2 linked regions of the Aureimonas sp. SA4125 genome follow. The protein of the gene in region 2 interacts with the protein of the main gene of each other region in a pairwise test. Links are inferred from orthologs where the notes say so. Each region holds a gene or a part of one and is shown on either strand. Other genes may lie near its edges.

What was found.
Region 1: the proteins of Sa4125_RS18855 (region 2) and Sa4125_RS15650 interact in binary tests that used the Escherichia coli proteins (3 or more experiments, as listed by UniProt). The link is inferred for Aureimonas sp. SA4125 from one-to-one orthologs.

The regions. Positions count from the first base shown.
Region 1 is NZ_AP025032.1:3,304,898-3,309,695, forward strand. Bases 1,853-4,798 are described here. They hold Sa4125_RS15650 (penicillin-binding protein 2), read right to left. Parts: upstream 4,224-4,798; coding sequence 2,481-4,223; downstream 1,853-2,480. Other genes in these bases: Sa4125_RS15645 (UDP-N-acetylmuramoyl-L-alanyl-D-glutamate--2,6-diaminopimelate ligase), read right to left, coding at 1,853-2,395; Sa4125_RS15655 (hypothetical protein), read right to left, coding at 4,223-4,579; rsmH (16S rRNA (cytosine(1402)-N(4))-methyltransferase RsmH), read right to left, coding at 4,583-4,798. Outside these bases: Sa4125_RS15640 (UDP-N-acetylmuramoylalanyl-D-glutamyl-2,6-diaminopimelate--D-alanyl-D-alanine ligase), read right to left, coding at 1-950; more of Sa4125_RS15645, read right to left, coding at 947-1,852. UniProt on the Escherichia coli protein: Essential cell division protein that catalyzes cross-linking of the peptidoglycan cell wall at the division septum. Required for localization of FtsN.
Region 2 is NZ_AP025032.1:3,969,622-3,977,847, forward strand. What follows is about bases 2,670-5,557. They hold Sa4125_RS18855 (transglycosylase domain-containing protein), read right to left. Parts: upstream 4,521-5,557; coding sequence 3,819-4,520; downstream 2,670-3,818. Other genes in these bases: phaR (polyhydroxyalkanoate synthesis repressor PhaR), read left to right, coding at 2,670-3,156; rpmF (50S ribosomal protein L32), read right to left, coding at 3,410-3,595; Sa4125_RS18860 (polyprenyl synthetase family protein), read left to right, coding at 4,720-5,557. Also shown: Sa4125_RS18830 (helicase-related protein), read right to left, coding at 1-71; phbB (acetoacetyl-CoA reductase), read right to left, coding at 280-1,005; Sa4125_RS18840 (acetyl-CoA C-acetyltransferase), read right to left, coding at 1,072-2,256; more of phaR, read left to right, coding at 2,569-2,669; more of Sa4125_RS18860, read left to right, coding at 5,558-5,619; Sa4125_RS18865 (PAS domain-containing methyl-accepting chemotaxis protein), read right to left, coding at 5,687-7,384. UniProt on the Escherichia coli protein: Peptidoglycan polymerase that catalyzes glycan chain elongation from lipid-linked precursors. May play a role in peptidoglycan assembly during cell division in collaboration with other cell division proteins.

The sequences.
Region 1 (4,798 bases), 670 kb from region 2 along the record:
AGCGACGCGGCGCAGGCAGCGACATCGGCGCCGACAAGCGAGGCGGCCCCGAGAACGGCGACGAGATTTTCCGCGATGTGGCGGCCGGATGCGGCGAGAGCGAGATCGATCTCGGTGCCGGCGATCCGCGCCTCGACCCGCGCGCCCTCGGCGGACGGAGCATAATCGATCAGCCGGTAGTCGCAGTCGGGCCCTGCGCCGAATGTCTTGATCTCGGTCACGCCGGCGGCGCGCGCCATTTCGGAGAGAGGCCCGCATTGCGGGTCGTCGGCGTTCAGGAGGGCGACGCCGTCCGCCACCAGTCCCTCGAAGATCTCCGCCTTGGCGACGGCGATTTCGTCGAGATCGCGGAAATGACCGAGATGGGCGGGGGCGATGAGCGTGACGATGGCGACATGCGGGCGCACGAGCTTGACGAGCGGCCGGATTTCGCCGGGATGGTTCATGCCGATCTCGAAAATGCCGAAGCGCGTCTCGGCCGGCATCCGCGCGAGGCTCAGCGGCACGCCCCAGTGATTGTTGAACGAGGCCGCGGACGCATGCACGGAGCCGCAGGCCGCCAGCGCATGGCGGAGTGCCTCCTTCGTCGTCGTCTTGCCGACGCTGCCGGTGACAGCAACGATGCGCGCCTTCGAACGGGCCCGCGACGCCTCGGCAAGGCGTTCCAGCGCCTTGAGGACGTCGTCGACGACGATGATCTGGGCCTGCACGCGCCCGAGGGCCGGGAGTTTGTGCTTGGCGACGACGAGCACCCCCGCCCCGGCGGCAACGGCTGCGGTCAGGAAGTTGTGGCCATCGAAATTCTCACCCTTGATGGCGAAGAAAGCCTCGCCCGGCTGAAGGGTGCGGGTGTCGATCGAAATGCCGGTGATGCCGTCGGGCATGGCGCCGATCGGACGACCACCGGTGGCCTCGACGAGGGCGTCGATCTCCCATAGGAAATCGGTCATTGTCCGGCCTCCCGGATCGCGGCGCGCACTTCCTGATGGTCGCTGAACGGGAACACGGTGGTTCCGACCGTCTGGCCGGTCTCGTGGCCCTTGCCGGCGATCACGACGGTGTCGCCGGCATCGGCCGCCGCCACGGCATGCCGGATGGCGGCGTGGCGGTCGGCGATCTCCTCGGCACCGGGCGCCGCGGCGAGGATCTCGCCACGGATGCTGGCCGGCACTTCGGAGCGCGGGTTGTCGTCGGTGACGATGGCGATGTCGGCAAGGCGCGCGGCGATCTCGCCCATGATCGGCCGCTTGCCACGGTCGCGGTCGCCACCACAGCCGAAGACGACGATGACACGCCCGGTGGTGAAGGGCCGGACGGCCCACAGGACGTTCTCCAGTGCCTCAGGCTTGTGCGCATAGTCGACGAAGACCGGCGCGCCGCTTGCCGTGGTGCCTGCAAGCTCCAGTCGGCCGGGCGCGCCCTTCAGGTCCTCGAGGCTCTGCAGCGCCTGTCCGGACTCGACGCCGGTGGCGATCGCAAGTCCTGCGGCCACCAGCGCGTTGGCCATCTGGAACTCGCCCGCAAGCGGCAGCACGACGCGATGGATGCGGCCCTCGGCTTCGATCTCCGCGATCTGGCGGTGGCGCTCGTGTTCGAGGCGCTTGAGGGCGAGGAACGTGCCCTTGCGACCGACGGTCAACACATTGGCGCCGGACTGCAAAGCGGTTGCCCTCGCCCGGTCGGACCAAATGTCGTCGGCGAAGATGACCGCCGGCGCACCGGTCGGCAGGAGCGTATCGAACAGGCGCATCTTGGCGGCGAAATAGGCCTCGACGGTCGGATGATAATCGAGATGATCGCGGCCGAGATTGATGAAGGCCGCGGCAGACAGGTGCACGCCGTCGAGCCGGCGCTGGTCGAGGCCGTGGCTGGACGCTTCCATGGCCGCGTGCGTGACGCCTTCGGCAGCAAGTTCGGCCATCAGGCGCGCCAGCGCGATCGGGTCGGGCGTCGTCAGCGAGCCGTACTCGTCACGTCCCGGCGCGGTGACGCCGGTCGTGCCGATCGAGGCGGCGGGATGGCCGGCGGCGCTCCAGATCTGCCGCGTGAAGGCGGCGATCGATGTCTTGCCGCTGGTTCCGGTCACCGCGACGATCGTGGGCGGCTGCGCGCCGAAGAAGCGTGCCGCCAGCAGAGCCAGGGCGCGGCGCGAATCCTCCGCACGAAGGACGGGAAGGTCGGTGGCGAGATCAGTCCCGGCTTCGACCAGGATCGCGACGGCACCTTTCGCCTCCGCCTCGCGCACGAAGCTCGCCCCGTCGGCTTTCGAGCCGGAGAGCGCGGCGAACAGCGATCCCGGCTGGATGGCGCGCGAATCCGAGGACAGTCCGGTCACCGCGATGGTCCGGCCCTCCCCGCCCCCGGCGATCCCCTGCGCAAGCTCCGATAAATTCATTAACCATAACCCGCGTTAAGCTGGAAAGCCGGCGGTTGCCCGCCGGCCCGGAAGGCCCATCCTGGCCCCCAACCCGTTCTAGCCGTTAGTAGGAGACGAGCAAGGACTTTCCCCGATCGCCGAAATCGGGCTTCACGCCGAGCAGCGCCGCGGAGCGGCGGATGATCGCGCCGGCCGCCGGTGCCGCGTTCGAGGCAGCCGTGGCGCCCTGTCCGGAGCCCGGGACGGGCTGCGGCTCGTCAATCACGACGAGCGTGACATAGCGCGGCGCGTCGATCGGGAAGGCAGCGAGATAACCGTTGAAGCGCTTGTTGCCGATGTAGCGGCCGTTGACCACCTTTTCAGCCGTGCCCGTCTTTCCGCCGACACGGTATCCCGGCACCAGGGCCTGGCGGCCGGAGCCGTGCTCGCCGTTCAGCTCGAACATGTAGCGCATCTCGTCGCTGGTCTGCTTGCTGATCACCGGCACGGCCAGCTTCTGCGCTTCCTCGACGCTGCGGGGAAGGAAGGTCGGCGGGATCAGGTAACCGCCGTTCATCAGCGCCGCGGCGGCGACGGCCGTCTGCAGCGGTGTCGTCGAAATGCCATGGCCGTAGGAGATCGTCATCGAATTGATCTTCTTCCACTGCTTGGGCTGGGTCGGCGTCGCCACTTCCGGCAGTTCCGTCTGTATCCGCGACAGGAGGCCCATCTTGGTCAGGAAGGCCTTGTGACCTTCGATGCCGACGATGTCGGCCTCTCGGGCCGAGCCGACATTGGACGAGTACTGGAAGATTTCCGGCACGGTCAGTGGCCGGTGCTTGCTGTGGAATTCCTTGATGGTGAAGCCGGAGACGCGGAAGGGCTCGGTGCTGAAGACGTCGGTGATCTTTACCAGACCCGAATCGAGGGCCATCGCCGTGGTGAAGCTCTTGAAGGTCGAGCCCATTTCGAACAGGCCCGCCGACATGCGGTTCAGATTTTCCTTCTTCAGCGCTTCGACCGGATTGTTCGGGTCGAAATCCGGCATCGACACCATGGCGACGACTTCGCCGGTGGTCACATCGAGGATGATCCCCGCGGCTGCGATCGCCCGGTAGCGCACGATCGCGGCCGCCAGTTCGTCGCGCATGATGTGCTGGACGCGCAGGTCGATCGACAGTTTCACCGGCTCGAGTTCGCTGCTCGCGGCCAGACCGAGGTTCTGGATCTCGCGCAGTCCCTGGTCGTCGACATACTTCTCCATGCCGGCAATGCCCTGGTTGTCGACATTGACGGCACCGACGATGTGCGAAGCCGTGTTGCCGCCGGGGTAGAAGCGGCGCTTTTCGGTACGGAATCCGATGCCGGGAATACCGAGAGCAAAGATCTCCTGCTGCTGGCGCGGCGTCAGCTCGCGACGCAGCCAGACGAAGCCGGCGTCGCTGGCCAGCCGCGTGTGCAGGTATTTGGCGTCGAGATCGGGCAGGACGGAGCGCAGGAGTTCGCCGGCCTCGTCCGGATCGACGATGCGGCGCGGCTCGGCAAACAGCGAGGCCGTCTTGATATCGGTGGCCAGCACCTGGCCATTGCGGTCGACGAGGTCAGGTCGGGCCGCGACGACCTGCGCCCTGGCCTGATAGGCGCCCCCGTCGTTCGGCAGACTGCCCCACATCACCAACCGACCGCCGATGATCGCGTAGACGGAGCAGAACAGGCCGATGGCGATGATGAAGCGTTGCCGGTTGCGGGGCGCCTCGATCGGCCGGCGCCGGGAGAAGCTACGGCCCTGCGGGGTCGCCTGTGCAGGCGCGGCGTCGCCTGAGCCGAGAGAAGAGAGGCGGCGGGGGAGCTTGGGAAGCTTGATCATTACCGTACCAGGCTCTTGGAATTGTCGGCGTAGCCACCGAGGGTGTCGGTCCCGTTCGGGACAAGATTGATTGGCTCGGCAGGAAGTTCATCGGGCTCGACGATCTGTTCGGGCCGTAGCGGCTCCAGCGCCAGATCGGCCTTGAAGGCCTCGGCGAGCTGTTGCAGCCGGTCCGGCTGGTTCAGCAGGCTCCAGTCGGCCTCCAGAAGCGCGATGGTCTCGCGCTCGAGAGACGCTTTCCTCTCGACGACGTGGACCTGATCCTCGATCAGCTCGGCTTCGTGCTTGATCTTGAAGGTCCAGGCGGCGGCCGAGATCATGATGGCGATGAGAACGATGTCGATCGTCTTCAGCATCTCTCAGGCTCCTGTATCGGGTAGGTCGGCAAGCGACGGCAGATCGGCAAAGAGGCTTGCTGAGCGGACGTCGCGCGGGGCGGCGTCCGTTCGCGTGCCGGCGCGCAGCTTGGCCGAGCGCGAGCGCGGATTGCCCTCGATCTCGGCATCGTCGGCCGTGACCGGCTTGTTGCGCGAAACGAATGTAAGAGGCTTGGCAGCCATGTCGGGCAGATGCCG
Region 2 (8,226 bases):
GGACCGAGGACGGCGGTCACGTTGGTCCCGTCGAAGCGGATCGTCTCGGTCTGGCTGGGGCTGCGATTCATGTCCCGCCCAATGTGGGGCAGATGGACCCGACATGGAAGGAGGGCGGCGCAGCATTATGGTGGCGAACGAGTCAGGGTTCGCCGCGCCAGCACCGGAACTGCCTCTTCTCCCACGCAGGAGAGAAGACGCAGCGGCACCCTTTGCCCTTGACGAGGCGATGCGCTGAGTGGATCGCCGCATCCACAGCCGCCCATATGCGTATGAGTCTTACGCCAGATACTGCCCGCCATTGGCCGTCAGCGTCGAGCCGGTGATGAAGCCGGCATCGTCGGAGGCGAGGAAGACGACGCAGCGGGCGATCTCTTCGGGCTCGCCGAGGCGGCCGACCGGAATATGCGCCAGGATCTGCTTCTGCATCACGTCCTCGGGGATCGTCGCCATCATGTCGGTGTTGATGTAGCCGGGGCAGATGGTGTTGACGGTGATGCCCTTCTTCGCTCCCTCCAGCGCCAACGCCTTGGAGAAGCCGATGTCGCCGGCCTTGGCGGCGGAGTAGTTGGACTGGCCCATCTGGCCCTTCTGGCCGTTGATCGAGGAGATGTTGATGATCCGGCCGAACCCGCGTTCGCGCATGCCCTCCCAGACAGGCCTTGTCATGTTGAACAGGCCGTTGAGATTGGTGCCCATCACCGCCTGCCACTGCTCGATCGTCATCTTGTGGAACATGGCATCGCGGGTGATGCCGGCATTGTTGACGAGGATCTCGACCGGGCCGAGATCTTTCTCGATCGCTGCGAGATGGGTGCTGCACGCCTCGAAACTCGCGACATCCCATTTGCGCACCGGAATGTTGTTCGCCTGGCTGAAGGCCTCGGCCGCAGCGTCGTTGCCGGCATAGCTGGCGACCACCTGATTGCCCGCGCCCTTCAGCGCCTTGGCGATGGCCGCGCCGATCCCGCGCGTGCCTCCCGTCACGACGGCCACTCTGCCCATTGTCCCCTCCCCCGTCTTGTTCAGCCGGGACGGCAGGTCTGCCGTCCCGCTTGGCGGTTTTCCGCCTTACATGCGCTCAAAACACATCGCGACGCCCATGCCGCCGCCGATGCAGAGCGTGGCGAGGCCCTTCTTGGCGTCCCGCCGTGCCATTTCGTGGATCAGCGTGTTGAGGACGCGCGCCCCGGACGCGCCGATCGGATGGCCGATGGCGATCGCCCCGCCATTGACGTTGACGATCGAGGGATCCCATCCCAGTTCCTTGTTGACCGCGCAGGCCTGCGCCGCAAAGGCCTCGTTGGCTTCGACAAGGTCGAGGTCCTCGATCGACCATCCAGCCTTTTCCAGAGCCTTGCGCGAAGCCGGGATTGGGCCGGTGCCCATGATCGACGGATCGACGCCGGCCGTCGCCCAGGAGACGATGCGCACCAGCGGCGTCAGGCCGCGGCGACCCGCCTCCGCCTCGCTCATCAAGACGACTGCCGCGGCGCCGTCATTGATGCCGGAGGCGTTGGCGGCGGTGACCGAGCCCTCCTTGTCAAAGGCCGGGCGGAGTTTGGCGACCTTGTCGAGCGTCGTTCCGGCCTTGATGTACTCGTCCTCGGAGACCACGGTGTCCCCCTTGCGGCCCTTGACCGTGAAGGCGACGATCTCGTCCTTGAAGCGCCCGGCCTTTTGCGCCGCCTCCGCCTTGTTCTGAGAGGCCACGGCGAACTCGTCCTGCATCTCGCGGGTGATCTGCCACTGCCGCGCGACGTTCTCGGCCGTGGTGCCCATGTGATAGCCTTGGAAGGCGTCGAGCAGGCCGTCCTTCAGCATGGTGTCGACGAACTTCAGATCGCCCATCTTCGCACCCGAGCGCAGATGCGCCGCATGCGGCGCCATCGACATGGATTCCTGGCCGCCCGCGACGATGATCTTCGCGTCGCCCATCGTGATCTGCTGCATGCCGAGCGCGACGGCGCGAAGGCCCGAGCCGCACAGCTGGTTCAGGCCCCAGGCAGTGGCTTCCTGGCGCATGCCGGCGGCCATCGCCGCCTGGCGTGCCGGATTCTGCCCCTCGCCCGCGGCAAGCACCTGACCGATGATCGCCTCGTCGACCTCGGCAGGATCGACGCCGGCGCGGGTGAGCGCCTCGGCGATGGCCGCAGCGCCCAGCTGGTGGGCGGGCACATCGGCGAAAGCGCCGTTGAACGAGCCGACCGGGGTGCGGGCAGCACCGACGATGACAACGGACTGTTCGGTGGACATCTTGAATTCCTTCCCTGGCGGGCCTCTTCGGGGCCGAGCGCCCGCATGTGGCGCATCTGTTCTTACCCGAGTTGTCGCAGAGCCCTTCCGGGCCTGTCAAACACGAATGCGCAAGGGCTGTGCCGAGATGCGTCATCGGTTGGGCTGAGCCTGCGACGGCCGCCCGGGCACGCTCAGGAATCCCGGCGGCGCAGCGTCACCGGAAAGGTTTGGTAACCCGCCAATTTTGTGCCTATGATTTCCATGGCGCAGTGCAAAACGTCACAAGTCGGCAGCCAAGACCGACGGGCGTAACCGGGATGGGGAACGACTATGGCCAAGAACACGGAAACGACCGTCATCAAGAAATACGCCAATCGGCGACTCTACAATACCGGAACCAGCACCTATGTGACGCTGGAGAACCTGGCCGCAATGGTGAAGGGCAACGAGGAGTTCGTCGTCCAGGACGCCAAGAGCGGCGAAGACATCACGCATTCGGTGCTCACGCAGATCATCTTCGAGCAGGAAAACAAGGTCGGGCAGAACATGATGCCCATCGCCTTCCTGCGCCAGCTCATCCGCTTCTACGGCGACCAGATGCAGATGGTTATTCCCGGCTATCTCGAACAGACGATGGCCGCCTTTTCGCGCGAGCAGGAGGGGTTTCGCGACAAGGCGATCGGCGCCGGCGGCCAGAACCCGATGAAGATGATGGAGGCGCAGGTGCGCCGCAACACCGAGATCTTCCGGCAGGCAATGACGGTCTTCAACCCCTTCGCCGCCGCGATCATGCCCGCTGGCGCCAATGGCGGGGCCGAGGAGGCCCCTGCCGCCAAGGAAGACCTCTCCGACATGCGCCGGCAGCTGGCCGATATGCAGAAGCGGCTGGAAGCGCTCGACGCCAAAAAGGCCGAATAGTGCGGAGCGCAGGGTCGCCGCCGGGAATAGATCGCGGAAGTCGTGGTGGGCGCAGGTAGCCGCTGAAGATACACGGCTCCCGCAAGACCTGGTCATCCCCGGGCCAAGGCCCCGGGGATGACGAACTCCATGGGCAGCAGCGCCCGCAGCTCCCCTCGACAGCCATGATCTGCCGACGCCCTGGTCTCTCTCAGACGACAAAGGCCGGGCGTTGCCACCCGGCCTCCTCAATTCGCGAAACAGCCCGAAAAATTCAGGCGTTTTCCTTGATCGTCATGATCTGCTTGCCGCGATACATCCCGGTCTTCAGGTCGATGTGGTGAGGACGGCGCAGTTCGCCGGAGTTCTTGTCCTCGATGTAGGTCGGGGCCTTCAGCGCATCGTGCGAGCGACGCATGCCACGCTTGGAGGGCGAGGTCTTTCTCTTCGGTACGGCCATCGGTCTCTTCCGTTCGGATGTCGGGCGGACGGGCCACAAGGGCTGATCCGCGAGGAATGTTCATGTGCTGGAGGATCGCGGCGCGCCCGACGCCCTCCGTGGTCTCCAGCATTCACGTCCCTTACCCGGCGATCAATCGACCGCGTCAGGTTCGGCAATGACGGGAATTCGCCGCAGCCCATAGCAAAACATCGACGCCATGGGAAGGGCGGGGCGCAATTTTCTAGCCGCCCTTGGCCGGCCGCACTGCCACCGCGACGCAGTCGACATAGTCGCCCGAGCGTTTGGCGCGCGCCTCGATCACGCCCGCCAGACGCGAGAGGCCGCGCGGCGGCTTGCCGGGATTGCGCTTCTTCGGCGACGGCAGCGTGACGGCCAGGAGCGCGGCCTCGCGCGCCGTCAGCGCGAAGGCCGGCTTGTCGAAATAGTGCCAGGCTGCCGCCTCGATGCCGTAGATGCCGTCGCCCCATTCGGCGATGTTGAGATAGATCTCGATCAGCCGGCGCTTCGACAGGATGAAGTCGGCATAGACGGCTAGCGGCACTTCGAGCCCCTTGCGGACGAAGGAGCGGCTGTTCCACAGAAAGAGGTTCTTCGCCGTCTGCATCGGGATGGTGGAGGCGCCACGCGTCTCCTCCCCCTCCAGCGTCGAATCGATGACGGCGTTCAGCTCCTTCCAGTCGACGCCGCCATGCGCGCAGTACTGGCCGTCCTCCGACATCATCACCGAATGGACGAGCACCGGCGCGATGTCCTCCAGCGCCACCCATGTCCGCGACACCGGCTTCAAGCTGAGATAATCGCCGAGCATCAGCGTCGAGACCGGGTGGACGAAAGGGAGCGCGTAGACCGGGACGAGGGCGAGCGGCAGGGCGACGAGGACGACCAGCGTGACGATCAGGAAGCCGAAGGCGCGTCGCAGCATGAGAGCTTTCCGTAGGCCGCAGGGGAGAGAGGCGTACCGGCCTTCCGGCGGCGGGTTCCCTTGAGGTCATATCGGCGCGGGGCCGGACTCGCAATCTCTGCGGGCCGTCTTCGGCCGCTCGCTTGACCTCCGCCGGCGGATCGGCGAAGCCGGTCAGCGGTAGGCCCGGTCGCCGCAACGCCCGGCACGGAGAAGAGACATGCGCACGGCGTTCGAGGGTCAGTTGCAGGATGCAGCCACGGTGATCGAGACCGTGCTTGCCGAAAGCCTCGACGGCGCCCATCCGCTGATGCGGGGCACGCCGCCACGCCTGGCCGAAGCCATGCGGCACGGGGCACTGGCGGGCGGCAAACGGCTGCGCCCCTTCCTCGTGCTCGAAACGGCGCGCCTCTTCGGCGTCGGTGGTGCAGGCGTCGCCAACGTCGCGGCGGCGCTGGAATGCGTCCACTGTTATTCGCTCGTCCACGACGACCTGCCGGCGATGGACGACGACGACCTGCGCCGCGGCCGCCCGACCGTACACAAGGCCTTCGACGAGGCCACCGCGATCCTGGCCGGCGATGCCTTGCTGACATTGTCCTTCGGGCTCGTCGCCGGCGCCGAGGACATCGCGCCGCAGGCCCGCCTGGCGCTCATCGACGCGCTATCGCGCGAGGCCGGCGCCGCCGGCATGGTCGGCGGGCAGGCACTGGACCTTTCCGCCGAGACGGAGGTGCTGGGCGAGGCGGAGATTTCCCGAATGCAGGCGATGAAGACCGGCGCGCTCATCGCCTTCGCCTGCGAGGCGGGACCTGTTCTTGCGGGTGCCGCAGAGGAGGACCGCCGGCGGCTGCGCCGCTACGGCGAGATCATCGGCCTCGCCTTCCAGCTCGCCGATGACCTCCTCGACGAGACCGCCGACGCCGGGGCTCTCGGCAAGGCCGCCGGCAAGGACCGCGCCCGCGGCAAGAAGACACTCCCTGCCCTCCATGGTCACGACTGGACGCGCACGAAGCTGGACGATCTCGTGACAGAGGCCAGCGCGTGTCTCTCGCATTATGGCGAGCGCGCCGAGATCCTTGTCGAGACGGCACGTTTCATCGCGAACCGGCGCAGTTAGCCGGACCTGGCATTGCGCCCGTCACCCCGGTGCCTGACGGGACCGGGTCGGGAGCGCCGGTCGGTCGTCACCCCCGGACCGCCCGCGGGAAGGCCGCCACGACGCGCGACTCGAGATCGTGTACCGGCGAGAGCGAGCGCTGGGTGGACCGATGCCGAGACGCACCGCTCCGCTCCATCTGGAATTTGCCGAGCTGGATATTCAGTTCCGCCACCTCGGCGGCAAGTTCGTTGCTGGCCGCCGTCGACTCCTCCACCATGGCCGCGTTCTGCTGGGTCCCCTGGTTCAACGTGCCGACCGCGATGTTGATCTCGTTGAGGCCCGTCGCCTGGCTGCGCGCAGACGAGACGATTGAGGTTACATGAATGTCGATCTCGTTGACTTCGCCGACGATCACCTCGAGCGCCCGGCCCGTTTCGCCGACCAGTTCGACGCCGTCGGCGACCTGTTTGGACGAGTTTGAGATCAAGCTCTTGATCTCCTTGGCGGCCTCGGCAGAACGTTGCGCCAACCCGCGAACTTCCTGGGCGACCACCGCGAAGCCACGACCGGCCTCGCCCGCCCGCGCCGCCTCGACGCCTGCATTCAGCGCCAGAAGGTTCGTCTGAAAAGCGATCTCGTCGATAACGCCGATGATCTTGCCGATTTCCTCGGACGACTTCTCGATCGCGGCCATCGACTGGATGGCCCTGGCCACTACCTGGCCCGAGCGCTTGGCGCCGGCTTTTGTGCGATTGACCAGGAGACCGGCCTCGTCCGCCCGCTGGCTCGACGATCTTACCGCCGTCGTGATCTCGGCCAACGCCGCCGCCGTTTCCTCCAGGGCTGCCGCCTGCTGCTCCGTGCGGCCGGCAAGGTCGTCGGCCGCCCTACGGATCTGCTCAGCGCCGGCATGGATCCCTCCGGCAATGCCGGCGACGGACCGCATCGTCTCGCCCAGGCGATCGACCGAGACGTTATAGGAGAGCCGCAGGGGTTCCAAAGCGGGAAGGAAGGCGTGGTCTATGTCCCGCGTCAGATCGCCCTCGGCCAGCCTGCCCAGCCCCGCGCCGAGTTCATGAACGGCAGCGACCCGCTCACTGACGTCGGTCGCGAACTTGACCACCTTCGTCACCTTGCCGTTCAGGTCGAGGATGGGGTTGTACGAGGCCTGGATGTGGACGGCCTTGCCGCCCTTGCCGATCCGTCGGAACTCGTCTGCGATGAACTCGCCTCCCCGCAGCTTGGCCCAGAAATCGGCATAGTCGGCCGACGCGGCCTGGGCGGGCTCCACGAACATGCGGTGATGCTTGCCCACCACCTCATCGAGGCCATAGCCGATGACTGCCAGAAAGTTCGGGTTGGCGGTGAGGATCTGGCCGTCCGGCGTGAATTCGATGATGCCCTGGGCGCGACCGATCGCATCCAACTTGCCGGCGTTCTCAGCCGCAGCGAGTTTTGCCACGGTGATATCAGTGGCAAATTTCACCACCTTGTAGATCTTGCCCCCACTGTTCGTCACCGGGTTGTAGGACGCCTGCAGCCAGATCTCCCGTCCGTCCTTCGCAATTCGCTTGAATTCCCCGGCGACGAATTGGCCCCGTCCGAGTTGCGTCCAGAACGCCTTGTAGGCCGCAGCCTGCACTTCATCGGGTGCGACGAAGATGCTGTGATGCTGGCCGGCGATCTCCGACAGCCCGTAGCCGAGAGCCCGACAGAAATTCTCGTTCGCCGTCAGGATCTTGCCTGCCGGGTCGAATTCGATGATGGCCAGTGACTGGCCCATGGCGGCGAGAACTCGGACAGCATCGGACGACCCAAAGCCTAGGCAGTGTGGACAAAGTGTCTGATCCACAATCGGATGGATGCCACGAGAACGAAGCCGAGAAAGCTGTCTGCGGTCTTGTCGTATCGCGTGGCCAGCCGCCGACTGTGTTTCAGCTTTGAGAAGCAGCGCTCGACGAGGTTTCTCAGGCCGTAAATGTATCCGTCAATGACGGGTTGGACCTTGCGGTTTCGCTTTGCGGGGATGACCGCGGCAACGCCTCTGGCCTTGAGGTCGGCAAGGATGAAGTCGGCGTCGTATCCCTTGTCGGCGAGCAGGACACAGGGCTTGGGACCGGGCTGGTCCATGACCGGCGCATAGCCTTTCATATCGGAGACCTGACCGCCGCTCAGCGTGATAGCGACAGGGAGGCCTCGAGCATTGCTGCGGAGATGGATCTTGGTCGAGAAGCCACCACGAGAGCGGCCAAGACTTTGGTCCTGATCCCTTTTTTTAGCGCGCCGGCGGCGTGCTGATGGGCGCGGATAATGGTAGAATCGATCATTTGAACGCTGTCATGACCCGTGCCGATCTCATTCAGCGCCTCCAGTATCACGTCCCAGAGCCCCGCCTGCGTCCAGCGCCGGAACTGGCGATAGACGGAGTTCCAGGCTCCGAAATCGCTGTGTAGATCACGCCACGCCGTCCCCGTTCGGGCGATCCAGAAGACCCCGTCGAGCACCAACCGATGATCGCGAGGCCGTCTACCTCGCCTCGGACCCTTCTCGACCACGAACGGCTCGAAGAAGGCCCATTCCGCATCCGACATCAAACCTCGAACCAACACCGCCCTCCGCAAAGAG